DNA from 3 places in the Streptomyces sp. NPDC050732 genome. Region 1 is predicted to be linked to each of the others. Evidence: riboswitches for the same ligand, from Rfam matches in the RefSeq annotation. Region 1 holds a riboswitch; each other region holds the start of a gene.

The links. Region 1 has a riboswitch for cyclic di-AMP ahead of AB0H82_RS17000 (NlpC/P60 family protein). Riboswitches for the same ligand answer to the same signal wherever they lie in the genome.
Region 2: it holds a riboswitch for cyclic di-AMP, as region 1 does, so the genes downstream of both, AB0H82_RS13035 (M23 family metallopeptidase) here and AB0H82_RS17000 (NlpC/P60 family protein) in region 1, are expected to answer to the same signal.
Region 3: it holds a riboswitch for cyclic di-AMP, as region 1 does, so the genes downstream of both, AB0H82_RS30795 (transglycosylase family protein) here and AB0H82_RS17000 (NlpC/P60 family protein) in region 1, are expected to answer to the same signal.

What each region holds. Positions count from the first base shown of each region.
Region 1 covers NZ_JBFAHP010000016.1:140,626-151,084, reverse strand. Annotated here, with positions in the region: gene AB0H82_RS17025 (PspC domain-containing protein) at 1-1,147, opposite strand, end outside; gene AB0H82_RS17020 (PspC domain-containing protein) at 1,332-2,630, shown strand; gene AB0H82_RS17015 (response regulator transcription factor) at 2,627-3,358, shown strand; gene AB0H82_RS17010 (NlpC/P60 family protein) at 3,408-4,457, opposite strand; gene AB0H82_RS17005 (hypothetical protein) at 4,804-5,157, shown strand; gene AB0H82_RS17000 (NlpC/P60 family protein) at 5,236-6,462, opposite strand; cyclic di-AMP (ydaO/yuaA leader) riboswitch at 6,470-6,626, opposite strand; gene pcrA (DNA helicase PcrA) at 6,882-9,356, shown strand; gene AB0H82_RS16990 (M23 family metallopeptidase) at 9,401-10,459, opposite strand, start outside.
Region 2 covers NZ_JBFAHP010000012.1:6,457-16,915, reverse strand. Annotated here, with positions in the region: gene AB0H82_RS13060 (LamG domain-containing protein) at 27-2,120, shown strand; tRNA gene AB0H82_RS13055 (tRNA-Lys) at 2,267-2,339, shown strand; gene AB0H82_RS13050 (YceI family protein) at 2,397-2,942, opposite strand; tRNA gene AB0H82_RS13045 (tRNA-Met) at 3,087-3,160, shown strand; gene AB0H82_RS13040 (PP2C family protein-serine/threonine phosphatase) at 3,430-4,515, shown strand; cyclic di-AMP (ydaO/yuaA leader) riboswitch at 4,737-4,884, shown strand; gene AB0H82_RS13035 (M23 family metallopeptidase) at 4,932-5,981, shown strand; gene AB0H82_RS13030 (aldo/keto reductase) at 6,044-6,988, shown strand; gene AB0H82_RS13025 (PrsW family intramembrane metalloprotease) at 6,999-8,345, opposite strand; gene trmB (tRNA (guanosine(46)-N7)-methyltransferase TrmB) at 8,389-9,207, opposite strand; gene lhgO (L-2-hydroxyglutarate oxidase) at 9,290-10,459, opposite strand, start outside.
Region 3 covers NZ_JBFAHP010000042.1:10,125-20,583, forward strand. Annotated here, with positions in the region: gene AB0H82_RS30780 (DUF501 domain-containing protein) at 1-392, opposite strand, end outside; gene AB0H82_RS30785 (septum formation initiator family protein) at 445-924, opposite strand; gene eno (phosphopyruvate hydratase) at 1,028-2,308, opposite strand; gene AB0H82_RS30795 (transglycosylase family protein) at 2,643-3,374, opposite strand; cyclic di-AMP (ydaO/yuaA leader) riboswitch at 3,379-3,527, opposite strand; gene AB0H82_RS30800 (transglycosylase family protein) at 3,723-4,787, opposite strand; gene AB0H82_RS30805 (cytochrome P450) at 4,907-6,238, opposite strand; gene AB0H82_RS30810 (SCO5717 family growth-regulating ATPase) at 6,296-8,278, opposite strand; gene AB0H82_RS30815 (nucleoside triphosphate pyrophosphohydrolase) at 8,321-9,331, opposite strand; gene AB0H82_RS30820 (SurA N-terminal domain-containing protein) at 9,399-10,073, opposite strand; gene AB0H82_RS30825 (serine/threonine-protein kinase) at 10,214-10,459, opposite strand, start outside.

The DNA.
Region 1 (10,459 bases):
CGCCGGTCTTGAGCGTCTTCCCCTTGCCGAGCTCGACCTTGCTCAGATCGAGCGTGCCCCTGCCGAACCCCACCTCGTACTGCGGCCGGACGTCCGCCACGGCCGTAGGTATCCAGTCCATGCGGGCGTAGTGCGTCGTGATGTTCTTCGGCAGGGCCGCCGAGGCCGCGAGGAGCCCGGCGGTGAGCACCGCCAGCACGATCGATCCCGCGCCGGTGCGCCCGAGGAAGGCGCTGACCGCGATACCGAGGCCGAACACCGCCAGCGCGCAGGCGAGACCGGCCTGCAAGGTCGTGCCGAGCGGTTGCTCCTCCCAGGTCAGGCCGGTGCCGAGGCCACCCGCGAGCAGGGCGAACAGGAACACCCAGCCGCCGATCCAGCGCGGCCCCCTGGGCTGCGGTTCCGGGTCGGCCACCGCTGTCTCCTTGCGGGGCACACCGCGGTGGTGACCCGACGGCTGATAACCGATGGCGAGGCCTTCGGGACCCCAGAAGTAGCCCGAGACCCCGTCGTACGTACCGTCCTTCACTATCGGGTCGCGCCACCATGAAGGCCCTCCGGTGACGGGGGGCGCCTTCGCCTCGGGCGGAGCGTCCGCCGCGGCCTGTGCCGCCGCCTGATCGGTGTCGAGGGTGTCGCGCTGCTGCGACCAGTACCCCGCGCCCGCGAGGAGCAGGGCCAGGACGGCGGCGAAGGTGAGCGCCCCGCCGTTGTTCAACAAAGTGAGGAAGACGCCGCAGCCGACCAGGGCGAAGAGCACCGCGGTCAGCGCCTGGCCGTCGACCCGGCCGGAGAGGAGCCTGCGCACCTCGTTCTCCTCCTCGTCCTCGTACGGCACGAAGAGCCAGGCGAAGCCGTAGAAGACCAGGCCGAGGCCGCTGGTTATGGCCAGGACGGCGAGGCCGATGCGGAAGATCACCGGATCCATGTCGCAGTGCCGGCCGAGCCCGGCGCACACGCCGCCGAGCTTCTTCTGCCGACGGTCGCGGCGGAACTTCCGCTCCTCCGCGGGCAGGCCCGGGGCCTGACCGTCGACGGGATCGGCCGCGTGAGCGCCCGCGGGACCGGCCGGCTCGCTGTCCGCGGTGCGCAGGGCATCGCGGATGGCGGCCTCGGTCTCCGTCTCGGCGGGCTGCTGATCTGTCATGCGTCCATGGTGACTGCCGCGGGCCCGCCGCGGCAGTCGGGACGACCCTGGCCGAACCCTGATATCGCCCCTGAGACGCCCCGGGTCGCACCCCTGACAGGGCCGGGGCAGGGGTCGAGATCAGGGAAGTCTCGGGGGTCGACCCTGATGCTCGTACCCGAGCGCGCGTGTGAGGATCGATGACATGCCGGAAGCCGCCGCCCCGCCCATCGAGGACGTCCGACCGCTGCGACCGCTGCGCAAGCTCTACCGCAGCGGTGACGGCCGTTGGCTCGGCGGCGTCGCGCGCGGCCTGGCCGGACACCTCGGGCTGCCCGTGATCTGGGTCCGGCTGATCTTCGTCGGCCTGTTCACCGCGGACGGCCTCGGCGCGCTGCTCTACGCGGCGTTCTGGTTCTTCGTCCCGCTCGGGGTGGGCGGCGTCGACTCCGAGCGGCCGCCCGCGGCCGTCACCGCCGAGACCACGCCGGACGGCCGCCGAAGACTCGTGGCCCGCAAGCCCGACAAGGGGCAGCTCGTCGCGCTCCTCGCGATGGTCGTCGTCGCCATGGTCTTCGTCGGCAATGTGGACCTGGACGGCTCGACCAAGGCCTATGTCTTCCCGACCCTGCTCGTCGCCGCGGGTGTCGCCCTCGTCTGGCGGCAGGCCGACAACGCCCGTCGGGCGCGCTGGATGGCCGTCGGCCGTCGCAGGCGCACCCTCACCATCGCCCGGTCGGCGGCCGGTGTGCTCCTGGTCGGCGCCGGCGTCTCCGGCATCTTCGTGCTGCAGGGCTCCGCCGCGCACCTCGGTGCGGTGCTGCAGGCCTCGCTCGCCGTGCTCGTCGGCATCGCGCTGCTCGCCGGCCCCTATCTCGTCCGCATGACGCAGGACCTCTCCGAGGAACGGCTGATGCGCATCCGAGCCCAGGAGCGAGCCGAGGTCGCCGCCCATGTCCACGACTCCGTGCTGCACACCCTCACCCTGATCCAGCGCAACGCGGAGAGCGCGGGCGAGGTCCGCCGCCTCGCCCGGGCCCAGGAGCGGGAGCTGCGGGCCTGGCTCTACAACCCCGAGGGCAGCGGCAAGGACGAGGACGAGGAGCCCGACACCCTCGCCGAGGCGGTCCGCCGCAGCGCCGCGGAGGTCGAGGACAAGCACGGCGTCCCCATTGAGGTCGTCGTGGTCGGCGACTGCCCGCTCGACGAGCCGCTGACCGCACAGATGCAGGCCGCGAGGGAAGCGATGGTCAACGCCGCCAAGTACGGTGGCGAGGGCGGCGCGGTGCAGGTCTTCGCCGAAGTCGAGGAGGAGACGGTGTTCGTGTCCGTCCGGGACCGCGGTCCCGGCTTCGATCTGGATTCCGTTCCGGACGACCGCATGGGCGTACGAGAATCGATCATCGGCCGCATGCAGCGCAACGGCGGCACGGCGCGGCTGCGCGCGGTGCCCGGCGGCGGCACGGAAGTCGAGCTGCAGATGGAGAGGACGGCGACGACATGAGCGACACGACCGGGGCGAGCGAGCCCATGGAGCCGACCGGGACGGACGAGGACGGCGGTGCGGACGGGCGTCGCGTGCGAGTCGTCCTGGTCGACGACCACCGGATGTTCCGTACCGGAGTGCAGGCGGAGATCGGCCGGACCGACATCACCGGCGTCGAGGTCGTCGGCGAGGCCGCCGACGTCGACCAGGCGGTCACGGTCATCACGGCCACCCGGCCGGAGGTCGTCCTCCTGGACGTGCACCTGCCGGGCGGCGGTGGCGTGGAAGTCCTGCGCCGCTGTTCGCCGTTGATGGCGGACGCGGAGAGCCCGGTGCGCTTCCTCGCGCTGTCGGTCTCCGACGCCGCCGAGGACGTCATCGGCGTCATCCGGGGCGGTGCCCGCGGCTATGTCACCAAGACCATCACCGGCACCGACCTGGTGGACTCGATCTTCCGCGTGCAGGACGGCGACGCGGTGTTCTCGCCGCGCCTCGCCGGGTTCGTCCTGGACGCCTTCGCCTCGACGGACGCACCCCCGATCGACGAGGACCTGGACCGCCTCACGCAGCGCGAGCGGGAGGTCCTGCGGCTCATCGCGCGTGGTTACGCGTACAAGGAGATCGCCAAGCAGCTCTACATCTCCGTGAAGACGGTCGAGTCGCACGTCTCGGCGGTGCTGCGGAAGCTGCAGCTGTCCAATCGGCATGAGCTGACGCGGTGGGCGACGGCGCGACGGCTGGTCTGACCGGACGACGGTGGGGCGTGGAGCCGTGTGCCGGTGGCGGTGCCGTGGCTCACGCCACGCGCGTGGCTCCTGCGAACGGCATCTGGTCGATGGGGGCGAGCCGTACCGGGGCGCTCGGGTTCGGGGCGTGGATCATCTTGCCGTTGCCGACGTAGAGGCCGACGTGGCTGATGCCCGAGTAGAAGAACACCAGGTCGCCGGGGCGCAGTTCGGAGCGGGAGACGCGCCGGCCCGAGGCGATCTGGGCGTAGGTGGTGCGAGGCAGGGCGACGCCCGCCGAGCGGTACGCGGCCTGGGTGAGCCCTGAGCAGTCGAACGCGTTGGGGCCGGTGGCGCCCCAGACGTAGGGACTGCCGATGGCCTTGTACGCGTAGGAGACGGCGGACGCGGCGCGGGCGTTGGGGGCCTTGGCGGTGCCCAGGGAGGCCTTACGGGCGTCCGAGCGGGAGGCGGGGTCGTCTTCTTCCCGGCCGGCGAGTTCCGCGCGCTGCTCGGCGGTGAGCCGGGACAGCAGCCGCTTCGCCTCGCCGAGCTTTCTGGTGATCGTCTTCTTGTGCTTGTTCAGCTCCGCCTGGCGTGCGCGGAGGGCGGTCAGCCGGTCGTCGGCCGCGTCGCGCAGCCGGTCCATCTCCCGGACCTGCTTCCGCACATCGCGGAGGGCGAGGGCCTGGCGGCTGCCGGCCCGGTCGGCGCGTGCCGCGCGGTCCAGGAACTGCGCGGGATCGGAGGAGAGCGCGAGCTGCAGGGAGGGGTCGATGCCGCCCGCGCGGTACTGCGCGGCGGCGTACGAACCGAGGCTGTTACGGGTGGCGTTGAGCTTCTCCGTCTTGCGGGCCGCCGTGTCGCGCAGTTCACGGAGCGATTTCTCGGCCTTCTCGGCCTTCTCCTTCGCGCCGTTGTACTTCTCGGTGGCTGTCTCCGCCTCGCGGTAGAGCGAGTCGACCTTTGCCTTCACCTCAGTGGGGCTGAGCCGGGGGTCCGCGTGTCCCGTGCCGTCCAAGGCGGTCACCGACGCGGCTCCGGCAAGGGCGAGGGTTGCGGCGGTGCGGGCCGTGCTGCCGCTGAGTGAGCGCTGTCTGGGCTTGCGGTGCGCTGCCACGAAGTGGGGCTCCTCACGTGTCCGGCGGCGGCCCGCACAGGGGGGACGGGCCGCCGCCGGGTTTCTCGGCGGTGGTGACCGACAGCCGACCAGGTTCGGACGGCGGTTGGGGAGCCGGTCACCTGGTGAAGGACGCTAAACCTGGCCGTCACCGGTTGGTGAGGGACTGTGCGCAACTGACGGAAGTGGGCGGACAGTGACCGACAACGACCGTGCCGTTCGCCGGACGGCGGCCGCTTGGCGCATGGCCGTGACCGATGGCTCGTTTCCGGCTTGCCCGGCCGGAGTGAGGTGATATGGGGGCGCCTGCCCGGCCCGGCCCGACGCCCGGCTAGGCTCCGGCCTCATGGACCTACTCATCCATCTCTTCGTCGGCCTGCACATCATCGGCATCGCCTCGCTCCTGGGCGGCTTCCTGACCCAGATGAAGCAGATGGGCCAGGGCACCGCGCGCTTCAGCCCCGGAATGCTGCACGGCGCGTTGATCATGCTCGTCACCGGTGTGGTCCTGGTGGGCCTCAACCAGGCGGACGACAACACGGTCAACAACGTCAAGATCGGCATCAAGCTGGCCCTGCTGATCGTGATCCTCGCGCTGGTCTATGTGAAGCGGGACGAGGAGAAGGTCGACAAGGGCATGTTCGGTGCGGTCGGCCTGCTGACCACGGCGAACATCTTCATCGCGGTGCTGTGGACCTGAGTTTTTACACCTCTACGCGCGCGTGGCCCGCATCCTGCCGGATGCGGGCCACGCGCTTTGTGATCAAGCGCTTTGTGCTCAAGCGGGGCGCACCACGCTGTGGATCGGCATGTAGTAGATCGACTCGACGCGGACGTTCGCGCCCGGCTTCGGGGCGTGGATCATCTTGCCGTTGCCGATGTAGATCCCCACGTGACTGATGTCGTCGTAGAAGAACACCAGGTCACCCGGCTTGGCGTCGGCGGTCTTCACGGCCGTGCCGACCTTCACCTGGTCCCACGTGGTACGCGGCAGGGAGATTCCCGCGGCCTTCCAGGCGTCCTGGGTGAGTCCGGAGCAGTCGTAGGAGTCGGGGCCGGTGGCGCCCCACACGTACGGCTTGCCGATCTGACCCTCCGCGAAGTCGATGACCTTCGCGGCCTTGGTGGCGTAGCTGCCGTCGGTGCTTCCGGAGCCGGAGCCGGAGCCGGTTCCGGATCCTGAGCCCGAACCCGAACCCGAACCCGCGTCGGAGCCGGAGCCGGAACCAGAGCCCTGGTCGGACTCCCGCTCCTTCTCCCGCTGCGCCGCCTCCTCGGCCTTCCGCTCGCGCTCCGCCTCCGCGGCCTGCTCACGGGCCAGCTTCTCGGCCTTGCGCTTGGCCTCCTGCTTCTTCTTCCGCTCGATCTCCGCGAGCCGCGCCTTCTCCTCGGCGGTCAGCTCCGAGAGGAGCTCACGCGCGTCGCCCAGCTTCTTCTGGACGGTCCGCTTGCTCGTCCTGAGGTCGTCCCGCGAGTCGCTCAGCGTCTTGAGGCTCTTCGCGGCCTTCGTGCGCTGCTTGGTCGCCGATGCCTGCTGCGCCTGGTAGTCGTCGACCGCCTTCTTCTGGCGCGTGGTCAGCCGGTCCGCCAGGTGGTTCTGGTCGAAGTAGCCCTGCGGGTCCTCGGCGAGCATCATCGTGGCCGTCTCCGAGACGGCGCCGGTGCGGTACTGGGCGGCGGCGAACGAGCCCAGCTCCTCGCGTGCGTCGTTCAGCTCGGCCGTGCGCTTGGCCACGTCGTCGAGCAGGCGGTCGACCTTCTTGCGCTGCTTGTCGGTGCGCTCCTTGGCCGAGTTGTACTTCTGGGTGGCCACGCCGGCCTGCTGGTAGAGCTCGTCGACCTTCTTCTGGACCTCTTCGAGGCTGGGCTTCGTCGGCGCGGAGGGCGCCGCCTGTGCGCTCTGAGCCAGGAGGGCGACGGAGGTGAGGGCTGCCGTCGTGATGCCGAGGGCGGGGGCCGTGCGTATGCCGGCTGTACGGGTCCGCGGCTTGCGGTGCGACGCCAAGGGAGGCGACTCCTTCCGTAGACCGCCTACCGGGTTAGCTGTCGGGTTCGGGCGGGTGGTTCGGAAGGCTGCCCTACAGTCCCGTACTTCGTACGGGACCGATTCACCCCAAGGTTCTGGTGGGTCCCCGGCTCCGAACACGTCGGACTCGGCGGAGGTCACTCGTTCCCGGCGGGGTTCGCCGGTGGGGGGCGAGTGGCCCGCCGGGCACGCTAGCCAACCCGTGTGGCTCCTGTGAAGGTTGATGTTCGATATGCCCGATACATTTTCGTGACTTTACGAGACCCTTGACGCGGACACGGCGGAGACCGGAAGCGGCGTAGCCAAGCGTGATCGCTTGTGAGCGCGGCGTAGGAAGGTCGGGGTGTGTCCGGAACCCGCAGCGGGTTGTCAGTGGCGCCGCCTAGACTCGGGAGGCGATGAGCAGCCTCTTTGATGACAGCTTCCTGGCGGACCTGCAGGCCTCCAAGGCCGCGGACGAAGCGCCCCCGCCGCCCGAGGACAGCGCTCCGGAGCCCATTCCGGACGACTTGTTCGACGGGAAGTTCGACGCGCCCATGACCCGGCAGTCGCACTACCGCGACGGTGCCCCGCGCCCGGTCATCGACCCGGCGTCGCTCCTCGACGGGCTGAACGAGAACCAGCGCGCGGCCGTCGTGCACGCCGGCTCCCCCCTGCTCATCGTGGCCGGCGCCGGCTCCGGCAAGACCCGCGTGCTGACCCACCGCATCGCGTACCTCCTCGCCGAGCGCGGCGTGCACCCCGGCCAGATCCTCGCGATCACCTTCACGAACAAGGCCGCGGGCGAGATGAAGGAGCGCGTCGAGCACCTCGTGGGCCCGCGGGCGAACGCGATGTGGGTGTCGACCTTCCACAGCGCCTGCGTCCGCATCCTGCGCCGCGAGTACAAGAAGCTGGGCTTCACCTCCTCCTTCTCGATCTACGACGCCGCGGACTCCAAGCGCCTCATGGCCCTGGTCTGCCGCGACCTGGACCTCGACCCGAAGAAGTTCCCGCCGAAGTCGTTCAGTGCCAAGATCTCGAACCTGAAGAACGAGCTGGTCGACGAGGAGGACTTCGCCGCTCAGGCCGCCGACGGTTTTGAGAAGACCCTCGCCCAGGCCTACGCGATGTACCAGTCACGCCTCCGCGAGGCGAACGCGCTGGACTTCGACGACCTGATCATGACGACGGTCCACCTGCTGCGTGCCTTCCCTGACGTCGCCGAGCACTACAGGCGCCGCTTCCGGCACGTCATGGTCGACGAGTACCAGGACACCAACCACGCCCAGTACGCCCTGGTGCGCGAGCTCGTCGGCCCCTCCGGAGGCGACGAGGACGACCCGGCCGAGCTGTGCGTCGTGGGCGACGCGGACCAGTCCATCTACGCCTTCCGCGGTGCCACCATCCGGAACATCCTCCAGTTTGAGGAGGACTACACCGATGCGACGACGATCCTCCTGGAGCAGAACTACCGCTCCACGCAGACGATCCTGACCGCCGCGAACGCGGTCATCGAGCGGAACGAGAGCCGCCGCCCCAAGAACCTCTGGACCAACCAGGGCGCGGGCGCCCGCATCACCGGATACGTCGCCGACACCGAGCACGACGAGGCCCAGTTCGTCGCCGACGAGATCGACCGCCTCACCGACGCGGGCGAGGCCAAGGCCGGCGACGTCGCGATCTTCTACCGGACGAACGCCCAGTCCCGTGTCTTCGAAGAGATCTTCATCCGCGTCGGCCTGCCCTACAAGGTCGTCGGCGGCGTCCGCTTCTACGAGCGCAAGGAGGTCCGCGATGTGCTGGCCTACCTGCGCGTTCTCGCCAACCCCGAGGACGCGGTCCCGCTGCGCCGCATCCTGAACGTACCGAAGAGGGGCATCGGCGACCGCGCCGAAGCCATGATCGACGCGCTCTCGCAGCGCGAGAAGATCTCCTTCCCGCAGGCCCTGCGCCGCGTCGACGAGGCGTACGGAATGGCGGCCCGCTCCACCAACGCCGTCAAGCGTTTCAACACGCTCATGGAGGAGCTGCGGACCATCGTCGAGTCCGGCGCGGGCCCGGCCGTCGTCCTGGAAGCCGTGCTCGAACGGACCGGCTACCTCGCCGAGCTGCAGGCATCGACCGACCCGCAGGACGAGACCCGCATCGAGAACCTCCAGGAGCTCGCCGCCGTGGCGCTGGAGTTCGAGCAGGACAACAGCGCAGCCGCCGAGGGCGAGGAGGGGACCGCCCCGGCCGGTACGCTCTCCGACTTCCTGGAGCGCGTCGCCTTGGTCGCCGACTCCGACCAGATCCCCGACGAGGAGGACGACGGCTCCGGAGTCATCACGCTCATGACCCTGCACACCGCCAAGGGCCTCGAATTCCCCGTGGTGTTCCTGACCGGCATGGAGGACGGCGTCTTCCCGCACATGCGCGCCCTCGGGCAGGTCAAGGAGCTGGAGGAGGAGCGCCGCCTCGCGTACGTGGGCATCACCCGCGCGCGTGAACGGCTCTATCTGACCCGGTCCTCCATGCGCAGCGCCTGGGGCCAGCCGTCGTACAACCCGCCGTCGCGTTTCCTGGAGGAGATCCCGGACACGCACCTGGACTGGAAGCGGACCGGCTCGGTCGGCGCACCCGTCTCGTCCGGGCCGGCGGCGGGCATCGCCTCGACGCTGTCGTCCTCGCGCTCGCGTTCCGGCGGGGCGCAGGGCTTCGCCACGCGCCGCGCGTCGGAGAAGCCGGTGGTGTCGCTCGCCGTCGGCGACCGGGTCACGCACGACCAGTTCGGCCTCGGGACCGTGGTCGGGGTGAAGGGGACGGGTGCGAACGCCGAGGCGACGGTGGACTTCGGAGAGCCCAAGCCGAAGCGCCTGCTGCTGAGGTACGCGCCGGTGGAGAAGCTCTGACGGCTCTGACGCCGAGGGCGGCGGCCGGAGAGCTGCTCTAGGGGTTACGTCGGGTCGAGGCCGTGGCTGCGCAGCCACGGCAGCGGGTCGATCGCCGAGCCGCCGCCCGGCCGCACCTCGAAGTGCAGGTGCGGTCCTGTGGAGTTGCCGGAGTTCCCGGAGAAGGCGATGGCCTCGCCCGCCTTCACGGGACCGCTGGAGATCTTGTGCGTGGAGAGGTGGCAGTACCACGTCTCCGTGCCGTCCTTGGCGGTGACGATCGCCATGTTGCCGTAGGCGCTGTTCCACTTCGTCGACACGGTGCCGTCGGTCGCGGCGAGGACCTCCGTGCCGTACGACACAGGGAAGTCGATGCCGGAGTGCGCGGACATCCAGTTGACGCCCGCCTGGCCGTAGTAGGCGCTCAGTCCGTGCTGCTTCACCGGCAGGGCGAACTTGGGGCGCAGCCGCTCCTTGCGCGCCGCCTCGGCCGCGGCCTTCTTCTGGGCGGCCACCTTCTCGGCCTTGAGGTCGATGCGCTCCTGCGTGCGGCTCGCGCGGTCCGCGAAGTCGCCGGCGTCGGCGGAGAGGTTCGCCAGCTGGGTGTCCAGCTTGTTGTTGGCGGCGGAGGGCTGCACGGGCGCGGTGTCCGGAGCCGACGCCGTCGTCTCCTTCTTCTCGTCGTCCCCGCCGAAGCTGCCCACGGACGCGGCGGCCACTCCGGCGACGCCCATGACGCAGGCCGAGGGCACCGCGACGGTGAACAGGGCGGAGCGCTTGGCGGGGGTCCGGCGGCGGGTCCTGGAGCGGCCGCCGTCGGCGCCGCCGCTCTTTCCGCGGGAGGCGCGGGACGTCCGGGGAGCGGCGCTCCCGGAATCCGCGGCGGCCGTCTCGGGGTCCACGGTCCCGTACGGGTCGTCGGCGTCGGCGTCGGCGTCGAGCGCGTACTGGTCGAGGTCGGGCTGCTCCGCCTCGTGCGGCGGGGCCACGTCATGCGGGTCGTACGCGCTCGTGTCGAAAGTCTGCGTGTCCCACTCGCCGGTCTGCGGCGTCTGGTCCCAGGCGGTGGTGTCCCACTGGCCCGTGGAGTCGGGGCCCGGCTGCGAGGGGATGTCGGCGAGCTG
Region 2 (10,459 bases), on a different contig from region 1:
AGCCGGGCCGACTGGGAGGGGACCCCGTGGTTCGTCATGCCTTCGTGCGCTGCGCAGTCGCTGCCGCACTCGCCTCGTCAGCCGTCGTCGCCACACCGTGGGCGGCCGGGGCGGCGGAGAACCGGGCGCCGGAGCAACCGGCGCGGGCGGATCTGAAGACCGGTGACAAGGAGTGCGCCGCCGGCGCCGAGAGACCCTATGTCCGTACCCGGCCGCAGCTGAGAGCGGTGCTCCGCGATCCGGACGCGCAGCCGGTCTCCGCGGAGTTCGAGGTGTCCTGGCAGGGCGGGGACGGGGAGCGGCAGGTGCGCTCCGCGTCGACGACGTCCAAGAGGAGTGGCTCGTCGTTCAGCTGGACCGTTCCCGAAGATCTGCCGGCGCTCACCGAGGTGAGCTGGCGGGTGCGGGCCTTCGACGGTACGGCGTGGGGGCCGTGGAGCGCTGAGGGGGCCCCTGGCGGCTGCGAGTTCGTGTACGACAACGAGGCGCCCGCGAAGCCTTCGGTGGCGTCGCCGCAGTATCCGAACGACGACGTGTGGCACGACGGGGTCGGCGTGCGCGGCACGTTCACGGTCGACTCGGACTCCGACGACACCGTGGCCTACGTCTACAGCTTCATCGGGGGGACGCCGAAGACCGTCGAGCCCGAACGGCCGGGCGGGCCTGCCGAATTCAGCTGGCTGCCGGAGCGGGAAGGCCCGATGACGGTCAGCGTCCAGGCGCAGGACCGTGCCGGGAACAGGAGCGCGCCGACGAGCTACCGGTTCCGCGTGAAGAAGGGCAGCGCACCGGCCGCCCACTGGAAGCTCGCCGACCCGGCGGGGTCTTCCGAAGGCGCTGCCGAATCGGGCGGCAAGCCCGCCAGGGCGGGTTCCGGTGTCACCTTCGGCGCCGAAGGGCCGGCTCGTACGGCAGTGGGGTCGGCGGCGCGGCTGGACGGTTCGGCCGACGCGTATCTGTCGCCGGGCGCCCCCGCCGTGGACACCGGCGGGGCCTTCGCGGTGAGCGCCTGGGTACGGCCGGACGAGGTGGGCCGGGGCATGGCCGCGGTGAGCCAGGACGGGGACGGAGCGGCGGCCTACCGGCTGGGGACCGACGGCGACGGGGCTTGGTCCTTCGCGCTGGGCGGGCCGGAAGGCGCTGTCGTACGGGCGAAGGGCGGCACTCCGGAGAGCGGGGAGTGGGCGCAGCTGACGGGTGTGTACGACCCGGCGGAGAAGACGGCCCGGCTGTATGTGAACGGCCGCCTCGTCGACAAGGCGGAGAACGCTCCGGCACCCCGCGGAACCGGTGACGCGCAGATCGGCCGGGCCCTGGGCGAGTCCGGGCAGGGCGGGAACTGGGCCGGCCGGATCGCCGACGTACGCGCGTGGAACCGGGTCGTCGTCCCGGCGGAAGCGGCGCAGCTCGCGGAGCGCGCGGCCGTGCGTGCGGGGCACTGGCGGCTCGACCAGGCGCCCGGGGGAGCGAGCCCCGAGGAGGACGGCGGGCAGCCGTTGCGGTTGGGCGGGGACGCGAAGATCCGCCGCGACGACCAGACGTGCGACCCGCTGGACCCGGCGTGCGGTCCTGGGAACCCGGCGATGGTGGGCGAGGGGGAGCTGCTCCTCGACGGCGACGGTGACTTCGCCGCGACCGGCGCCCCGGTCGTGGACACCGGCGACAGTTTCTCGCTGGCCGCACATGTGCGGATCGACCCGGCCGCCGCGGACCGGACGATGACGGTCCTTTCCCTGCCGGGCGAGCACAACGACCTCGCCACGCTGCGGTACACGCCGCAGCGGCAGATATGGGAGCTGGCCCTGGCTCACGAGGACCGGGCGGGAGCGGAGACGACGACGCTCAAGGCGGAGAACGACTGGGCCTCGCCGGGTGACGCGCAGCACCTGGCTGTGGTGTACGACGACGGGGCCGACGAGGTGCTGCTGTACGTCGACGGCACGGTGCTGGCCCGTGCGCCGTTCCACCACGCGTGGAAGGCCACGGGCGGGCTCCAGGTCGGCCGGGCCGCGACGGCGGACGGCCGGGGCGAGTACCTGCACGGGGCCGTGGACGACGTGCACGCCTACGCGGGCGTGCTCGGCGAGCAGGAGGTGGCGAGGCTGCGCGTGTCGAGTTGACGTGCCGCAGGAGCTCCTGCGGAAGCTTCCGCGGGAGGCTTCCGCAGGTTACGGAACCTCTTGTTCCGTAACCGCGCCGGTCCTCGACGGCGATACCCGATCGGCTGGCGGGCCCCGTCCCGCTATGCTCGGGGGTGCACCGACGAGGACCGTTAGCTCAATTGGCAGAGCAGTGGACTTTTAATCCATTGGTTGTGGGTTCGAGTCCCACACGGTCTACAGGGAAAGCCCAGCTCGGAGAGGTCTCCGGCTGGGCTTTCGGTGTGTTGTGGGCCGTCAGGGGCGGCGGAGTGCCGAGATCTCGAACTCGACCGTCACCTTCGGGCTGACGAACAGCACGTCCGCGGCGTTCGCGGTCGCGCCCCAGTCCTTGCGGTTGATCAGGACGCTGCCCTTGAAGCCGACGCGCAGCTCGCCCCGCGCGTCGTTCTCGCCGCCGGTCGTCTCGACGGTCAGGGTGAGCGGCTTGGTCGTGCCGCGCAGCGTCAGGTCGCCGGTCACCTCGAAGGTGGTCCCGTCGACCTGCTCCACCGCGGTCGAGGCGAAGGTGATGACGGGGTGGTTCGCCGCGTCCAGGAACTTCGCGCGTACCGGGTCGTCGCGGAACTTGTTGTGGCTCTGGAGGCTCTTCGCCTGGATCGTGAGGTGGATGCCGGACTTCGAGGGATCGTCGCCGTCGAGCTGCGCACTGCCCTCGAACTCCTCGAAGTGCCCGCGGACCTGGGGTCCGACCGAGTGCCGGGCGACGAAGCCGAGCCGGGTGCGGGCGGTGTCGAGGACGTACTCGCCGCTCAGTTCGCTGAGCTTGCTGATGGTTGGCATTGCCTGGTCACTCCCGTGGATGGGTCGTGGAGGCACGAACATACCGCCGGGGTCCGCACCCCTTCGGGCTGCTCAAGCGGCGGCCCACCCTGAGTCAAGTGGTTCGACGCACCCCTCCGGATGGCGTACTGTTGGGTTTACCGACGCGGGGTGGAGCAGCTCGGTAGCTCGCTGGGCTCATAACCCAGAGGTCGCAGGTTCAAATCCTGTCCCCGCTACTGAAGACCCAGGGCCCGGAACCAGAACATGGTTCCGGGCCCTGGGTGTTTTCCGGGCCCGGGTGTTTCGTTCGGGCGCGGGTGTGACGTCACCCGCCCGGCCCGCACCAGGTCGCAGCCTCCTCCCGCTGCGGGAACCCTGGGTGGAGCGCGGTCATGGGCGCGGAGTCGGCGGGAGACAAGCGGTGGGGCAGCGAGGAGGACCCGACGACGGGAGGGTCAGGGGGGCCAAGGGGGCCAGGGGTGCCACCGGTCCCGAGCGTGCCTTCGTGCGGGTCCTGCCGCTCCTGCTGCTCATCGTCGGGGTCTGCTACGACGCCGCGACCCCGCCGGAGTTCACCGCCGCCCCGCTCTTCACGGCCGCCCCGCTGATCGCCGCTCCCTTCTACTCGCTGCTCAGTACCGTCCTGACCGGCGCGGCGGCCACCGGCGCCGTCCTCTTCCTGCACTACGGCAACGGCGTCAGCAGCCATGTCGAGGTCGTCACCGAAGTGGTCACCGTGGCGACCGTCGCCGCCCTCGCGATCGTGATCAACCGTGTCGTGCGCCGCGGCAACGACCGGCTCGCCATCGCCCGCTCCATCTCCGAGGCCACCCAGCGCGCCGTGCTGCCCGCGCCGGACCCGCGCATCGGCGGGCTCGACATCGCGGCACGGTACGAGGCCGCGCAGGCGGACGCGTTCATCGGGGGCGATCTGTACGCGGTGCAGGACACCCCGCACGGCGTGCGGCTCATCGTCGGCGACGTACGCGGAAAGGGCATGGGCGCGGTCGCGGCGGTCGCCGTCGTCATCGGTGCCTTCCGGGAGGCCGCCGAGCAGGAGGCCACCCTGGAGGCGGTGGCGCAGCGCCTGGAGCGGGCGCTGGCGCGCGAGGGGACCCGGCGCGACGGTCTCGACGCGTTCGAGGGGTTCACCACCGCCGTCCTCGCGGAGATCCGGCACGGCGAGGGTTCCGTACGCCTGATCAACCGCGGGCACCCGCCGCCGCTGCTGCTGCGCGGCGACGGGCGGCTGTGCGTCATGTCGGCGAGCGAGCCCGCGCTGCCGCTCGGCATGGGCGACCTGGGGGTCTGGCCGGACCGGGCGGACGAGTCGGAGTTCCCGCCCGGCGCGACGCTGCTCTTCTACACGGACGGCCTGTCGGAGGCGCGCGACGCGGCGGGGGAGTTCTACGATCCCGCGGCGCGGCTCGGCGGGCGGATCTTCCCGGGCCGGGGCGGCCCGCACGCGCTGCTCGCCGCCCTCGCGGGGGAGGTGCGGCGGCACACGGGGGGCGCCATGACGGATGACATGGCGCTGCTCGCGGTGCGGCGGCCCGCCACCGGCGATCCGGAGGTCACCACCGGTGACTGAAGTGCACCACTCCGCATAACAACTGACACACGATCAAGGAAATGTAAAGCTCCGGTGTTTGAAGATCGGGGGCCAACTCGACCCGGTCCGCACCCTCGTGTCCCGGTACGTACGGCCGATGAGCGTTAACGATCAACCCGAACGGCTTGGAATACGGACCCCCTGTCTATTAACGTTCGATAACGCAGCGCGGTCGTCCCAGCCGTCACTAGAGACGGCTCCGCGCGCACGCGCCTAATCCCGCAAGGGAGCCGGGGAACCACCAACTTGGGGTGAATCGGGCAGCTGTGCCTCCGTGCCAGGTGTTCGTAGGAGACCTTCCTGCTCCGAACCCGTCAGCTAACCCGGTAGGCGAGAAGGAAGGAAAGGAGCGCGCCCCAGTGGCGTCCAACCGGCCTGCCCCCCGAGCCGTGTACGTGCCGAATGACGACGACTTCGGCTCGTACGACGAGGGCCCCCTCGAATCCTTCGAGGAGTGGAACCCCACCGAGGAGTCCATCCGTCCCGTCCGCGGCAGGCACCGCGTGCACAAGAAGAGCGGCGGCGGGCTCGCCCGCAGCTCCACCGTGCTCGGCGTGGGCGTCATCGCCGCTGTCGGCGCGGGCGGCATCGCCACCGCGCAGGACGGCAAGCCGCCGGTCTCCATATCCCTGCCCGACCTGCCGGGCGTGGGCGCCGTCGCGGACTCGCTGCCGGCCGCCGAGTCCCTGCCGGGCGTCGGGTCCCTGATGTCCGACGACACGCCGGAGACGACCACGGCCGTGGCCGCCGCCCCGCTCACCGCCGCCGGTGTCAGCACCGCCGACGCCCAGCAGGGCACCACCGACGCGGGCGAGGCGCTGCGCGCCCGCATCATGCAGCAGGCCGAGAACCAGCAGGAGCAGGCGGACACCGCCGTGCGGACGGCGGCCGAGGAGGCCGCGGTCAAGAAGGCCGCCGAAGAGGCGGCCGACCAGCAGAAGGCGGCCGAGAAGGCGGCGGACGCCGAGGCCGCGGCCAAGAAGAAGAAGGAAGAGGAGGCCCGGAAGGCGAAGGCCGAGGCCGAGCGCCTGGCCAAGCTCGCCAAGAGCTACGCCATCCCCACCTCCTCGTACACCCTCACGTCGCACTTCGGTGACGCCGGTTCCATGTGGTCCTCCGGGCACCACACGGGTCTGGACTTCGCCGCTCCCACGGGTACCCCCCTCAAGGCCGTGCACACCGGCACCGTCAAGGAGGCCGGCTGGGCGGGCGCGTACGGCTACCGCACCGTGCTCGAACTGGAGGACGGCACGGAGGTCTGGTACTGCCACCAGTCCTCGCTCAACGTCAGCGCGGGCCAGAAGGTCAACACGGGCGACGTCATCGGCCGCGTCGGCGCGACGGGCAACGTCACCGGTCCGCACCTCCACCTGGAGGTCCACACGCCCGGCGGCTCCGGGATCGACCCGCTCGGCTGGCTGCGGAGCAAGGGCCTGAACCCCTGACGTGACCCCGCTGCCGGCCCGGTGAACGGAATTCGGTTTCCGGTGGCGGTGTTGAGGGACGTATGACTTCTCTTCGCCAGCTTGGCTCTTCCGACCTCGAAGTGTTCCCGCTCTCCCTCGGCGGCAACGTCTTCGGCTGGACCGCCGACCGGACGGCGTCCTTCGACGTCCTCGACGCCTACACCGCGGCCGGCGGCAACTTCATCGACACCGCCGACGTCTACTCGGCCTGGGTGGAGGGCAACCGGGGCGGCGAGTCCGAGAACCTCATCGGCGAGTGGCTGGCCGAGCGCGGCAACCGCTCCGACGTCGTCATCGCCACGAAGGCCGGCGCCCACCCCGAGTACAAGGGCCTCTCCGCGACCACCGTCAAGGGCGCGGTCGACGCCTCGCTGCGCCGCCTCGGCACCGATTACATCGACCTCTACTACACCCACTACGACGACCCGTCGGTCCCCGTCGAGGAGATCATCGGAACGCTCGACGGGCTGGTGCGGGACGGCAAGGTGCGGGCGATCGCGGCCTCCAACATCACCCCCGAGCGGCTCCAGGAGTCCCTCGACTTCTCCGACCGCGAGGGCCTCGCGCGGTATGTCGCGCTCCAGCCGCACTACAACCTCGTCTCCCGCGACACCTACGAGGGCCCGCTCCAGGAGGTCGCCTCCCGCTCCGGCCTCGCGGCCGTCCCGTACTACGCGCTCGCGTCCGGCTTCCTCACCGGCAAGTACCGCAAGGGCGCCAAGGTGGAGAGCGCGCGGAGCGGCCGGGTCGAGGAGTACGTGGGGAGCGAGCGGGGCGACCGTGTCCTCGCCGCGCTCGACGAGATCGCCGGGGCGCGGGGCGCCCAGGTCGCGACCGTGGCGCTCGCCTGGCTCGCGGCACAGCCGACCGTCGCGGCGCCGATCGCCTCCGCGCGCACGGTGGAGCAGCTGCCCGCCCTGCTCGCGGTCGGCGACCTGGAGCTGACGGAGGCGGAGGTCGCGGCGCTGACCGCCGCGTCCGCCTGACGCCCGGCGGTCAGGCGTCGCGGTAGGGGTTGTACGCCGGGTAGCCGTACGCCGGGTGGGGCTGCGGCTGCCCGTACGGGGGAGGGCCGTACGGGGAGGGGCCGGGGCCGTACGGCGCGTACGGCATCGGGGGCCTCACCGGCGCCGTCGCCCCGGCCGCGTACGCCAGCGCGGGGCGGGCCGGTTCGCGGCGCTCCCAGAGCTTTTCGAGAAGTTCCCGCTCGCGTACGACGAAGTCGGCCCCGGCCCGCCCGAGGCGGCCCCGGTGGCGCAGGAACGCGAGCGACGTCGCGTACGTCTGGTACTCCGTGACCGTGCGGGCCGCGGCCTTACCCCAGGTGTACGAGGCGTAGTCGCGGGCCAGTGAGCGGGCGCGCATCGAGCCGAGCGCGTACGGCTCGGGCGGCGTGAGCCAGCCCGCCGCCGTGTAGACGGGCAGCTCGTTGCGGATCATGCGAAGTTCGCGCTGCCGGGTCCAGATCGCCAGCCAGGTCAGCAGGCCGAACGCCGGGAGCATGAAGAGGGCGTACACGGCGAAGAAGCCGTACTGCCCGAAGACCGTCGAGCCGTTCCACAGCGCGTGCACGCCCATCGCGAGCAGTAGTCCGGTGAGCGGGAGCAGCACGCGGCGCAGGTGCCCGCGGTCGGCCGAGAGCGCGGCGATGCCGAAGCCGATGCCCGTCAGGACGGTGAACAGCGGGTGGGCGAACGGGGACATGACGACGCGGACGAAGAAGGTCGCGGCCGTCACCGACGCGAGGCCGCTCTCGCGGCTGAGCTGGTCGGTGACGAAGGCGTTGCCCAGATAGAGGATGTTCTCGGTGAACGCGAACCCGGTCGCGGTCACCCCGGCGATGACGATGCCGTCGACGATGCCGGTGAAGTCGCGTCTGCGGAAGAGGAAGACGAGCAGGACGGCCGCGGCCTTTGCGCTCTCCTCGACGACCGGGGCGATGACGGTGGCGCCGAGGGTGTCGGCGCTGCTGGGGTCGGCGGTGGCGGTGGCTATCCAGCGGATCGCGAAGCTGTTCGCGACGATCGCTATGAGCGCGGCCGCGCAGGCGCCCCAGGAGAAGGAGAAGAGGAGGTTCCGCCAGGGGCCCGGTGCCACCCGGTCCAGCCAGCGGAACGCGGCGACGAGCAGCGGCACCGGCACGGTCGCGAGGCCGAGCCCGACCAGGAAGCCCTCGGTGCCGGTCTGCTCCCTGACCAGGGCCAGGATCACCAGGCCGGAGAGGGCGAGCAGGGTGACGAGCGCGGCCACGCGTATCGCGCGCCGCTGCCACCAGTGGACGCGGCGCAGCGCCCCCGGGGCGGGCGCCTCGGGGGGTATCGGATACGGAGGACTGATGGCCACGTCGTCGACCCTAACGAGGGTGGCGGGCGGCCGCGACGGTGCCTCAGTCCTGCGACGGGGCGACGCGGCGGAACAGCAGGTCGTGGACGACGTGCCCCTTGTCCAGGCCTTGGCCCTCGAAGCGGGTGCGGGGGCGGAAGTCGGGGCGCGGCGCGTATCCGCCGTCGGCTTGGGTGTTCTCGAAGTCCGGGTGCGCGGTGAGCACCTCCAGCATCTGCTCGGCGTACGGCTCCCAGTCCGTCGCGCAGTGCAGCAGCGCGCCGGGCTTGAGGGAGGGCGCGGCGAGCGTCAGGAACTCCGGCTGGATGAGGCGGCGCTTGTGGTGGCGGGCCTTGGGCCAGGGGTCAGGGAAGTAGACGCGGAGGCCGTCGAGCGAGGCGGGCGCCAGCATCTCGCGGAGCAGGATGATCGCGTCGCCGTTGGCCACGCGGACGTTGGTCAGGCCGCCCCGCTCGGCGAGGGCGAGGAGGTTGCCCTGTCCCGGCGTGTGCACGTCGACGGCGAGGATGCCGGTGTCCGGGTCGGCGGCGGCCATCTGGGCGGTGGCCTCGCCCATGCCGAAGCCGATCTCCAGGACGACGGGCTTGGCGGACGGCGTCTCGCCGTCCCCGAAGAGCTCGGCGAGGTCCAGCGTGCGCAGCCCGTCGATGTCCAGGCCCCACTGGGGCCAGAGGCGGCGCAGCGCGTCCTCCTGGCTGGTGGTCACCCGGCTGCGGCGTGGCTGGAAGCTGCGGATCCGCCGCTCGTGGTGCGAGCCCGCGGGGTCGGGCGAGGGACCGCCGGGAAACCGCGGCGCGGCCTGCGCCCGGCCGCCGGACCGGGGGACATCGGAGCTGCCGGGGCCGCCGGAGGCGTCGGGGATACGGGAAGAGTCAGACACAGTGCGGCAATTTTACGGGGCGGGCGGGGGTGGGGTCGCGCCCCGCGACCGGGCCCCGGGGGCCTCACTCGCCCCGGAGCACGCCCAGCGCCCGGCGGGCGACCTCCCTGCCCACGGGGAGGGACGCCGTCGCGGCCGGCGAGGGCGCGTTCAGCACGTGGACCGTGCGGGGTCCCTCCCGGATCAGGAAGTCGTCGACCAGTGTGCCGTCCCGCAGGACGGCCTGGGCGCGGACGCCCGCGGGGGCCGGGACCAGGTCGGCGGGGCGGACCGCGGGCAGCAGCCTGCGCACCGCGTCGGTGAAGGCGGACTTGGAGGCGGAGCGGCGCAGCTCACCCGCCCCGTACCGCCAGTGGCGGCGGGCCAGGTGCCAGGAGCCGGGCCAGCCGAGGGTGCCGGCGAGCTCGCGGGGGCGGATGACCGACCAGTCGTACCCCTCGCGGGCGAGCGCGGGGACCGCGTTCGGGCCGACGTGGACGCCGCCGTCGATGCCCCGGGTGAGGTGGACGCCGAGGAAGGGGAAGGCCGGGTCGGGCACGGGATAGACGAGGCCGCGCACCAGCTCGGGGCGGGCCAGCTCGAAGTACTCCCCGCGGAACGGGACGATCCGCATGGCCGGGTCGTCGCCGGTGAGCCGCGCGATCTCGTCGCAGTGCAGCCCTCCGCAGTTGACCAGGACCTTGCCGCGGACGACGGAGCCGTCGGCGGTGCGGACCGCGACGCCGCGGTCGGGGCGGCGGTCGATGCGGACGGCCTCACCGGCCGCGCCGTACCGGATCTCGGCACCGGAGGCGTCGGCCAGGTGCCGCGCCACCGCGCTGTAGTCGCAGATCCCCGTCGTCCCGACGTGGATGGCGGCGAGGCCGCGGACCTCCGGCTCGTACTCGACTATCTGGGCGGGGCCCAGCTCGCGCACCGGGATGCCGTTCTCCCTGCCGCGCTGGACGAGGGCGTGCAGGCGGGGCAGCTCGTCCCGCTCCGTGGCGACGATCAGCTTGCCGGTGACCTCGTGCGCTATGCCGTACTCCGCGCAGAACTTGACCATCTCGGCGGCGCCGCGGACCGCGTACCTCGCCTTGAGCGAGCCCGGGCGGTAGTAGATCCCGCTGTGGATCACGCCGCTGTTGCGGCCCGTCTGGTGGCGGGCGGGGCCCGGCTCCTTCTCCAGGACCGTGACCGTGGTGCCGGGAGCGCCGCGCGTGAGCGCATACGCCGTCGCGAGCCCGACGATGCC
Region 3 (10,459 bases), on a different contig from region 1:
TTCACGCGGTCCGGCATGCCGCCCGCGCTCGGGAAACCCTCCAGGACCTCGATGGCGTCCCGGCGCGCGATGTAGTCCTCGTGGGCGGCGCGGTACTGCTTCGCCAGCTCCTCGTCGGTCGTGAGCCGCTCCGACATCTCCTTCATGACGCCGTTGGCCTCCAGCGTGCCGATCGCGGAGGCGGCCCGCGGGCACGTCAGGTAGTACGTCGTCGGGAAGGGCGTCCCGTCCGGAAGGCGCGGCGCCGTCTCGACGACGTCCGGCTGACCGCAGGGGCAGCGGTGCGCGATGGCCCGCAGGCCGCGCGGCGGTCGGCCGAGCTGCTGCTTGAAGGCCTCGACGTCGGCGTCGGTGGGCTCGGTGCGCGGGGTGCTCGGCGGGGGCGTTTCCATGCCTGTCTTTCGTGTCAGTTGTCAGTTGTCAGTCGTCGGGGGGCGTCGGGAGTCAGTCGGCGGGGCGGTCGGCCTTGTCCACGCCGTCCCAGACGTTCGAGTACCAGGGGCGCGCGGCCGCCCCCTGGTCGGTGCGGCGGCTCCGCGCCGCCGCCGGGTCGATCACCGTGAAGCCGGTCTCGCCCGGCATCACGTAGTGCAGGCGGTCCCGGATGCGCTGCTCCGCGTACGCGTCGTCCTGCCAGCGGGCCTTCTCGTCGCGGAGCTTCTCGACGTCCGCGCGGTGCTCGGCCTGCTGTCTGCGCAGGTCGTCGATCTCGGCGCGCTGCGAGACGTACTGCCGCATCGGGTACGCGAGCGCGACGACCAGGGAACAGAGCACGAGCGCGAGGAGGGCGGCCCGGCCGGTGAGCCGGGAGCGGCGGGCCTGGCGCTTGGTCTGGGAGCGGTAGACGCGCTCCGCGGTCTGCTCGCCGAGCAGCCGCAGGCGGGTCGCGGTGGAGAACCGGTCCTTGGTCCCGGCCTTGCCCATGGTTCCGCCTCCCCAGCGCAGCGCCTGCACGTACGTACGTCCCCGCACACGGTACGGGACCGGGTGCGGGGACGTAGGTAACTACGTGGCTGCGCGAGCGTGCTCAGCCCTTGAAGCGGGGGAACGCGCTGCGGCCCGCGTAGACCGCCGCGTCGTCGAGGATCTCCTCGATGCGCAGGAGCTGGTTGTACTTGGCGACGCGCTCGGAGCGGGCCGGGGCGCCGGTCTTGATCTGGCCGCAGTTGGTGGCGACGGCGAGGTCGGCGATGGTGACGTCCTCGGTCTCGCCGGAGCGGTGGGACATCATGCACTTGAAGCCGCTGCGCTGGGCCATCTCGACGGCGTCCAGGGTCTCGGTCAGCGAACCGATCTGGTTGACCTTGACGAGCAGGGCGTTGGCCGAGTTCTCCTCGATGCCGCGGGCCAGGCGCTCCGGGTTGGTGACGAACAGGTCGTCGCCGACGAGCTGCACCTTGTCGCCGAGCTTCTCGGTGATGGCGTTCCAGCCGGCCCAGTCGTCCTCGAACAGCGGGTCCTCGATGGAGACGAGCGGGTACGAGGCGACGAGCTCCTCGTAGTACTCGGTCATCTCGGCGGCCGAGCGCTCCTTGCCCTCGAACTGGTACTTGCCGTCCTTGTAGAACTCGGACGCGGCGACGTCGAGGGCGAGGGCGATCTGCTCACCGGGAACGTAACCGGCCTGCTTGATGGCCTCAAGGATGAGGTCGAGCGCGGCGCGGTTGGAGTCCAGGTTCGGGGCGAAGCCGCCCTCGTCGCCGAGACCGGTGGAGAGGCCCTTGTCCTTCAGGACCTTCTTCAGCGTGTGGTAGACCTCGGTGCCCCAGCGCAGGGCCTCGGAGAAGGACTCCGCGCCGATCGGGGCGATCATGAACTCCTGGATGTCGACGTTCGAGTCGGCGTGCGACCCGCCGTTCAGGATGTTCATCATCGGGACGGGCAGCAGGTGCGCGTTCGGGCCGCCGAGGTAGCGGAACAGCGGCAGGTCGCTGGCCTCGGAGGCGGCGTGCGCGACGGCGAGCGAGACGCCGAGGATGGCGTTGGCGCCGAGCGAGCCCTTGTTGTCGGTGGCGTCCAGGTCGAACATGGCCTGGTCGATCAGGCGCTGCTCGGTGGCGTCGTAGCCGACGAGCTCCGGGCCGATCTGCTCGATGACGGCGAGGACGGCCTTCTCGACACCCTTGCCCTGGTAACGGTTGGGGTCACCGTCACGGAGTTCGATGGCCTCGAAAGCACCGGTGGAGGCACCGGACGGAACGGCGGCACGACCGGTGCTGCCGTCGTCGAGGCCGACCTCGACCTCGACCGTGGGGTTGCCTCGGGAGTCCAGGATTTCCCGGGCTACGACGACGTCGATGGACGGCACGAGCATCTCCTTCTGGGATGTGACGCGTTTACGCGAGCCGCTTCGGCCCTGCGTCTCCTGAGCCTAACCGGCTCCGGGCCTTCGGCCAGCCGACCGCCCGTCCCCTGGGACGGCACAAAGGCCATATGGCCCGGAAACAGGGCGTAAGACCATGTTCTCTACTCGCTAGTAGCGAACACGGGGGCCCTGAGACGGCGTGGAGACGCGGGTGGACACGGGTGCGGACATGGCCCCGCCCCGGTGCGTACGGGGGATACGCGCACCGGGGCGGGGAGCCCGTGGGGACGGGGGGTACGGCCGTGCGTCCGCCGAGGCACGGCCGTGACCGGCCGGGTCAGCTCAGGTGGAGCTGCTGGCCCGGGTAGATCATGTCGGCGTTGTCGATGATGTCGCCGTTGAGCTTGTAGACCTTCTGCCAGCCGCCCTTGACGTGCTCCGCCTCGGCGATCTTCGACAGGGTGTCGCCCGTCTTGACCTTGTACTCGCCGTCGCCCTTCTCGACCTTCTTGCCGGTCGGGGTCTCGACGGTCTTCTTGCTCTCGGTCTGCGGCGTCGGCTGCGGCTTGGGAGCGGCCTGCTTCGGCGCGGCCTGCTGCTGCGGAGCGGCCTGCTGCTGCGTCTGCTGCGGCTGCGGCTTGCTCTGCTGCTGCGGGGCCTGCTGCTGCGAGCCGCCACCGCCGCCGCCGTTGTACGAGGCACCCGAGAGGCCGACGCCACAGCTCGGCCAGGCGCCCTTGCCCTGGCCGGCGAGGACCTTCTCGGCGATCTCGATCTGCTGGGCCTTGGAGGCCTTGTCGGCGGTCGGCGCGTACTTCGTACCGCCGTACGCGGCCCAGGTGGACGGCGAGAACTGCAGCCCGCCCTGGTAGCCGTTGCCGGTGTTGATGGACCAGTTGCCGCCGGACTCGCACTGGGCGACGGCGTCCCACTCGGACGCGGTGGCGGCGGAGGCCGAGCCGGCCGCCATCAGCGGGGCGGCGACGGCGGCGCCGGTCACGCCGACGAGCGTGGCGACGCGAGTGGCCTTGGACGGGCGACGGTGCTTGCCCTTGCCGGAAAGCAGCATGAGTTGATCCCCTACACCGACGCCTGCGAGGTGAGCTGTCGGGTTCGGGCCGATGTGGTTGCCCGGCCGCTCTCTCGCGAGTGCGACTTCACCCCTAGCCGTTTCCGGCACTTACCTTGGGTCCCCCGCTCCTGCCCACGGCGCTCTTGAGCGACGACTGTTCCCGTCCGGCCGTTGGCAGGATTCGGCGTACCGACCGGCGGGGCTCACCAGTGGCGAGCGGTCACGACCGTAGACACGCTCCCCACCGAATTTCAAAGACGATCAGGGCTTCTGAGACCCATCTCTCACTCGCGCCAAACCGGACAACACAGGTCAAGTCCCCCGCCGACGCATCGTCAATTTCCGTTACTTTTCGCCCAGATCGAGGCTCTGACCGGGGAGGATGAGGTCCGGGTCGGCTCCGACGGTCTTCTTGTTCTCGCTGTAGAGCTCGTGCCATCCGCCGTCGACCCCGAAGTCGTCCGCGATGACCGAGAGGTTGTCCCCGGAGCGCACGGTGTACGTCCCGTCGGCGACCTTGCCGGAGCGGTCGCCGCCGCGCGAGGCGTGCCGTCCGGGACGGTCGCCGGCGCTGTCGCCCTCGTCCGCGCGGTCGCCGCGGTGACGGCCGGAGGAGGAGCCGTTGGGGTCCGTGGCGTCGTCGGCCGGATCGGTCGACTTCTCGGGCGCGGGCGAAGTGGTGTCCTCGCCGCCGGACTTGCCGGACTCGCCCTTGTCGTCGGCCTTTTCGGCGTCGTTCTCGCCGCGCTTGTCGGCGTCGTCGACCTTGTCGCCCTTTTCGCCGGACTCGTCGTGATTCTTGTCTCGCGTGTCGCCGCCGGAGGGCTTCTCGGAGGACTTGTCGGCCTCCTCAGGGGCCTTGGAGTCCGTGGAGTCCTTTGCGTCCGTGGAGTTTTCTGCGTCCGTGGAGCCCTTGGCGCCGTCAGACCCCTTGGAGTCGGCCGGGTCCTTCCGGCCCTCCGAGCCGCTCGAATTGTTCGAGTCGGAGGGCTTGGGCGTGATGGGGCCGCCCGGGTCGACGTCGGCCGCGGCGCCGTCCTTGCTGAGCCCGGCGATCGGGGCGCAGCTCGGCCACGCCGCGGTGCCCTTGTCGTCGAGGATCTTCTCGGCGACGGCGATCTGCTGCGAGCGGCTGGCCTGGTCGGCGCTGGTCGCGTAGTCCAGGCCGCCGTACGCCTCCCACGTCTCCTGCGAGAGCTGGAGGCCTCCGTAGTAGCCGTTGCCGGGGTTGGCGCTCCACGCGCCGCCGCTCTCGCACTCGGCGAGCTTCTCCCACGTGGTGGTCTCGGCCGCGCTCGCGCTGGTGGCGCCGAGCAGTGGGATGGCGATGGCTGATCCGGTGACACCTGCCGCGACGATGAGGGCCGGGGCCTGGCGGGGGCGTCGGTGACGACCATTGCCGGAGAGCATGCGAGTGCCTTTCAGGAGACTGCAGCGACGACTTGGGCGCCTGGGGCGCTCAAGTCGTCGTGAACGTAGTCGCAGTCGAACGCTTGTCACAAGTCGATGCAGCGGAGATCACGCAAACATCACAGTCCTGACGGCTCGTCAGCAGGGTGTACTCCGGACACCGTTTTCTGTGCGGTTGTGAACTCCACGGGCAGGGTGCGCAGTCCTCGCATGATCAGCCCGCCACGCCACCGCAAATCGGCGGGGTCCGCGGCCAATTGCAGGTCGGGGAGGCGGCGCAGGAGCGTCGCGAGGGCGGTGCGGCCTTCGAGACGGGCGAGCGGGGCGCCGAGGCAGTAGTGGATTCCGTGGCCGTATCCGAGGTGTTGGTTGTCACGGCGGGAGAGATCGAGGGTGTCGGGGTCGGCGAACCGGGCGGGGTCGCGGTCGGCGGCGGCGAGCACGACGAGGACGGGGTCGCCGGCCGCGATGTCCTGGCCGCCGATGCTGAGCGCTTCCGTCGCGAACCGCCAGGTGGCGAGCTCCACGGGCCCGTCGTAGCGGAGCAGCTCCTCGACGCCGGTCTCCAGGAGCCCGGTGTCGCCCTCCTCCAGCGCCTGCTGCAGCCGTTCGCGCTGCTCGGGGTGGGTGAGGAGGGCGTACACGCCGTTGCCGATGAGGTTGACGGTGGTCTCGAACCCGGCGAAGAGGAGGATGAAGGCCATCGCGGCGGCCTCGTTCTCGGTGAGGTGCTCGCCGTGGTCGGAGGCCTTGATGAGGCCGGAGATGAGGTCGTCGCCCGGTTCGAGGCGCTTGCGGTGGATCAGCTCGGCGAGGTAGCCGCGCATCTTCTTCACCGACCGTGCGACGCCGCCCCGCGGCCCGCCCCCGTGCCGGATCATCATGCCCGCCCAGTCGCGGAAGTCGTCCTGGTCCTCGCGGGGGACGCCGAGCAGGTCGCAGATGGCGTAGATGGGGAGGGGGAAGGCGAACTCGTGGATGAGGTCGGCGGTGCCCTCCTGGGCGAACCGGTCGATGAGCCGGTCCGTCAGCTCCTGCACGCGCGGCGCGAACTCGGCGACGCGCCGCGGAGTGAACGCCTTCGCGACGAGGCGGCGCAGGCGGGTGTGGTCCGGCGGGTCGATGTTGAGCAGATGCGTCATCAGCTCGGCCTTGCGCTCGCCCGGGATGCCGGTCTTGCCCTTGGCGTGGGCGGGCTCGGCGTGGTGGGCCGGGTTCTTGCTGAGCCGCTGGTCGGCGAGGGCCTGCCGGGCATCCGCATACCGGGTGACCAGCCAGGCCTCGACCCCACTGGGCAGCCGCTGCCTGCTCACGGGCTCGTGCTCGCGCAGCCAGGCGTACGCGGGATAGGGATCGGTGGCGAACTCCCAGGTGAAGAGCTCGGGCTGCGGGGGCGTCCCGGGTCCCGGGGCGGCTCCTGCGGGGCAGGTGGGGGGCGGCTGGTCGTGCATGCGGTGACGGTATCCCTATGGGGAGCCGGGACTCCTCCTTGGAGGGGTGGGGACGCGCTAGTCGAGGTCTGGGTCCCGGGTGTGGGCCGGAGGGGGGCCAATTGGGCGGAGGAGGCCCTTCAGGCGGTGGGTGGCCGAGGTGTCGCCCTCGGACTCGGCGATGCGGAAGTAGTGGACCGCCAGGTGCTGGTGGACCTGGCCGAGCAGCGCGGCCGCGCCGGGCTCGCCCGCCTCGGCGGCGGCCGTGAGATAGGGGACCGCCTCCTGGTACGCGACCCGGGTCGCGAGGAGATGGCCGAGGCGGCCGGCCGCGCGCGCGTGCCCGCGGTCGGCGGCCTTGCGGAACCAGTCCTCGGCCGCCGCCGTGTCCCCCTCGTCCCCGGCCAGCAGCCCGAGCCATGCCATGGCGTCCGCGTCCCCGTTCGCGGCGCGGGGCATGAGGGTCAGCCGGAAGGCACCCGTCAGGGCGCGCAGCTCGGCCGGGTCGTGCGGCTCCAGGTCCTCGTACGCGCGGAGCCACACGCGGTCCGGCACCGGCTCCGTCAGATCGGAGCGGGTCGCGTCCGCGATCAGCGAGCCGTACGCCCGCCAGGTGCCGGGCCACTCCCCCGGTACGAGCAGTCCCGTCACGCCGTGCCGGAGCCCGGTGGCCCAGGCGAGCGCATCCTCGAACTTCGCGTCGCGTGCGTGGGGGCCTTCCAGGTCGTACTCCTCCTGAACCTGCCTCAGCAGTTCGGGCGTGACGCCCCGCGTCAGTCCGCACCGCGCCAGGTCGATCGCCGCACGCACCAGCAGGTGCCCGAGCAGCCGCGTGCCCGCGCGGCGCGCCCTGCGCCACTCCTCCCACAGGTCAGGGCCTAGCGCGAGGAACTCCGTGACGCCGAGGGTCCCGCGCCAGCGGACGGCGTCCGCGAGCCGCGGGTCGTCGACCGCCGCGAGCCGCGCCAGCTCCGCCCCGCTCCACTCGGTGGGGACCTCGACGGTCTGCGCGATGCTCAGGACGCGGGCGGCCGGGTGGTGTCCGAAGCGGTGTTTCTCGTACGCCGCGTCGCGCATCGTCGCGAGGACCAGGACGCGGTCATGGGTGAGCTGCGCGAGGACGCCGGGCGTGCCGGGCTCCGCGAGGTGGCCGTCCAGGTCGTCGAGCCACACCACGTGGGTGTTCCCGGGCTCCCGGCCGCGGAGCTGGTCCGGGAGGTCGCCCAGGTTCGCTCCGCCGCCCGCGACGAAGACCCGGGTGTCGTCGGGGACACTCGCCCGCAGCGCCGCCCACGCCGTCGAGGTCTTCCCGGACAGGGGGCCGCCCGTGACGATGACGAGACCGCCGTAGTGCGCGGCCTGCTTCAGGAGGACGGACAGTTCGTCGTCGCAGTCCCTGGTGACGTAGGGCGGCAAGGCCGTCGCACCGGGGAACCGGCGGGTGGGGCGCACGCCGAGGCCGAGGCGGCGCAGCCCGCCGAGGCGGGGCCAGCCGTCGGCGGCGGCGTGCTGGGGTGCGGGTTGCGCGGGCGGCGCGTTGACGGTGACCGAGCCGATGGAGTCGGCCTGTACGACGGCGGCCTGGGTGCCGCCGGTGACGGAGTTCCGCGCGCCAGGGCCGGCCTGCGCCCCGGCCTCCTTCTCCTGCCCACTCCCGGACTGGCCGGCGGTGTACCAGGCGGGGGGTGTGTAGTCGATGGCGAAGTCCCCGGTGATGTCGGCGGACTCGGTGGCCTCGGCCGTGCCGCGCTCGCCGCCCGCGACGAGGGCGGAGTCGGCCACGATGATGCGAAGGCGGTCCGCCCGCAGTCCGCCGCCGGTCCTGAGGCAGTCGTACAGCACCCCGTTCCAGAACCGCCGCAGCACGCCCCGGTCACCGACCTGCGCGATCACCTGCGTCCTGTCGATGTCGAGCTCGTTCTCACCGGCCCTGGCGCCCGACTGCCGGAAGAACTCCCCGAACTCGTCCCGGGCCCACAGCCAGCGGTTCCTGCTCCCCCACATCGCCCCCACGAGGACATCCGCCGCCTCGGCGGCCAGCGCCTCCAACTCCGTTGCCACTCAAGCCCCCACGCCGTCGTACCGCCCTGGGGGGCAACGGTACTAAGCGTCCGGGCCCGCACCCGTCCTCTCGGCCGCCCGCACCGCGTCCCGGTAGGCCCGCGCGGCCACGCGGAGTGCGGCCTCCGGGTCGACGCCCGCCGCCTCGGCGCGCAGGGCCAGCGCGAGGAGTTCGTAACCGACGCCCTCCCCGGAGGGCACGGTCACCTCAAGGCCCGCCGTCCGCGCCCGGGACGCCAGCTTCGCGGCGAGCGCGAGGCCGGGCTGGCCGAGCGGGATGCCCTCGGTGACCGACGTGCGCTGCTTCTCCTCCGCCTTCGTGCGGAGCCAGTGCGCCTTCACGTCCTCCGGCGTGTCCGCCGAGTCGTCGCCGAAGACGTGCGGGTGGCGGTGGATGAGCTTCTCGACGATGCCGCCCGCGACGTCGTCGACGGAGAAGGGGGCCTCGGCGTCCTCCTCGGCGATCCGCGCGTGGAAGACGACCTGGAGGAGGACGTCGCCGAGCTCCTCGCGCAGCTCCTCCCTGTCGCCCTCCTCGATCGCCTCGACCAGTTCGTACGCCTCTTCGATCGCGTACTTCGCGAGGCCCTTGTGCGTCTGCTGCGAGGACCACGGGCACTCGCCGCGGATCCGGTCCATGACCTGGACCAGGTCGAGCAGGCGCGCGCCCGGCAGGTCGTACGAACCGGGGAGGAGCTCCAGGTCCGGCATGGCGACGCGGCCGGAGCCCGCGAGCCGGGCCAGGCCGTCCGTGAGCGCCCGGTCGCCCTCGGCGGTGACGACGACGAGGACCGTGCGGCCGCCCGCGCAGGCGGCGACCAGCTCCTCCGCGCCGGGCGCGGCCTGCTCGACGCGCACGCCCGCCTCGCGCAGGTAGGGCAGCTGCGGGTGGGACGCGTCGGCGCACAGCACCTCGTCGGCGCCGTGCAGCGCCTGCCAGGCGGGCCAGGACAGAAGGCCGGGCGCGACCCGGTGGCTGGTGGTCAGCAGGATGACGCGGCCGGCGGGCGCGTCGGCGGAGTCGGCCGGGGGCGTGGTCTCGGTCTCGTTCACCCGTCGAACGTAACCCAGCCCGGGCCACGGCCAGACCCCGCCGTCCCCTCCTGTACCGCTGCTGCCGCTACGCCGGCTGTTCCTCCGTCGGCGCTCCGGCGTCGGTGACCTCGCGCACCCACGGGGTCTTGGCGTCCGTGCGCTTGTTCTTGTCGACGTCCCATGCGCCGTAGCGCGGGTTCAGGTCGATGTCGAGCTTCTTGGAGGCGGCCGACAGGGCCTTCCAGAACACCGCCTGGCCCTCGGGCGACTGCATGTCCGCGTCCAGCTTCTTCGCGAGCTTCTGCGCCTCGATCTCCGTGCGCAGGCTGTCGTCGAGGCGCGCCGGGGCCACGCCGTACTGCTGGAGCCAGGACTGCTCAAGGGCCTTCTTGCCGCCCTCCTGCTGCTCCATGGCGGCCCGCATGGTCTGGATGTCGCGGCGCGTGACGCTCACTCCGGCGTCGGCGGCGGCGCGGTGCAGGACCTTGTCGAGCACCATCGTGTGCAGGGTGCTGCGGGTGAGGCCGCCGGACTTGGCGATGGCCTGCGAGTACTGCGCGTCGTCGGGGATGGCGGCCCGCTGCGCCTCGCGCACCTCGTTCACCCGGCCCTCCAGCTGCGCGACCGTGATGCGGTCGCCGCCGACGACGGCCGCGGCGCCTGGGTGCGCTTCGCTGCCGCAGGCGGTGAGGAGGGGGGCCGCGGCGATCGCGGCGGCGGAGAGGATGAGCGCGGTGCGGCGGCTGTTGCGGCGGTGCAAGGTGGGCCTCCCTGCTACGAGTTTGTGCGTCGGTGCACAAAGTCCGGCAGTGATCGATGGTAGGCAGTGGCGGTCTTCTCGGCCAGCTATTCGACCAACGATTCGGCGGGAGTTGAGGCACCCTGTGCCACTCCACCGCCCTAGCCGCGCACCTGTCCGAGCCACTGCAGCGTGCGCCGGATCTCCGCCGGGAACGGGTGGCCGGGGCCGTGCAGCAGCTCCGCGTCGTGCAGCAGCCGGGCCAGCGTGTCGTGGGCGGCGTGCCGGTCGCCGAGGGCGAGGAGCAGCTGGCCGATGCGGCGGCGGATCTCCAGGGACTGGTGGCGGTCCTGCGTCGCGTACTGGTTCTCGTAGTAGGGGAGGAGCGCGCGGTACTCGGCGAGGGC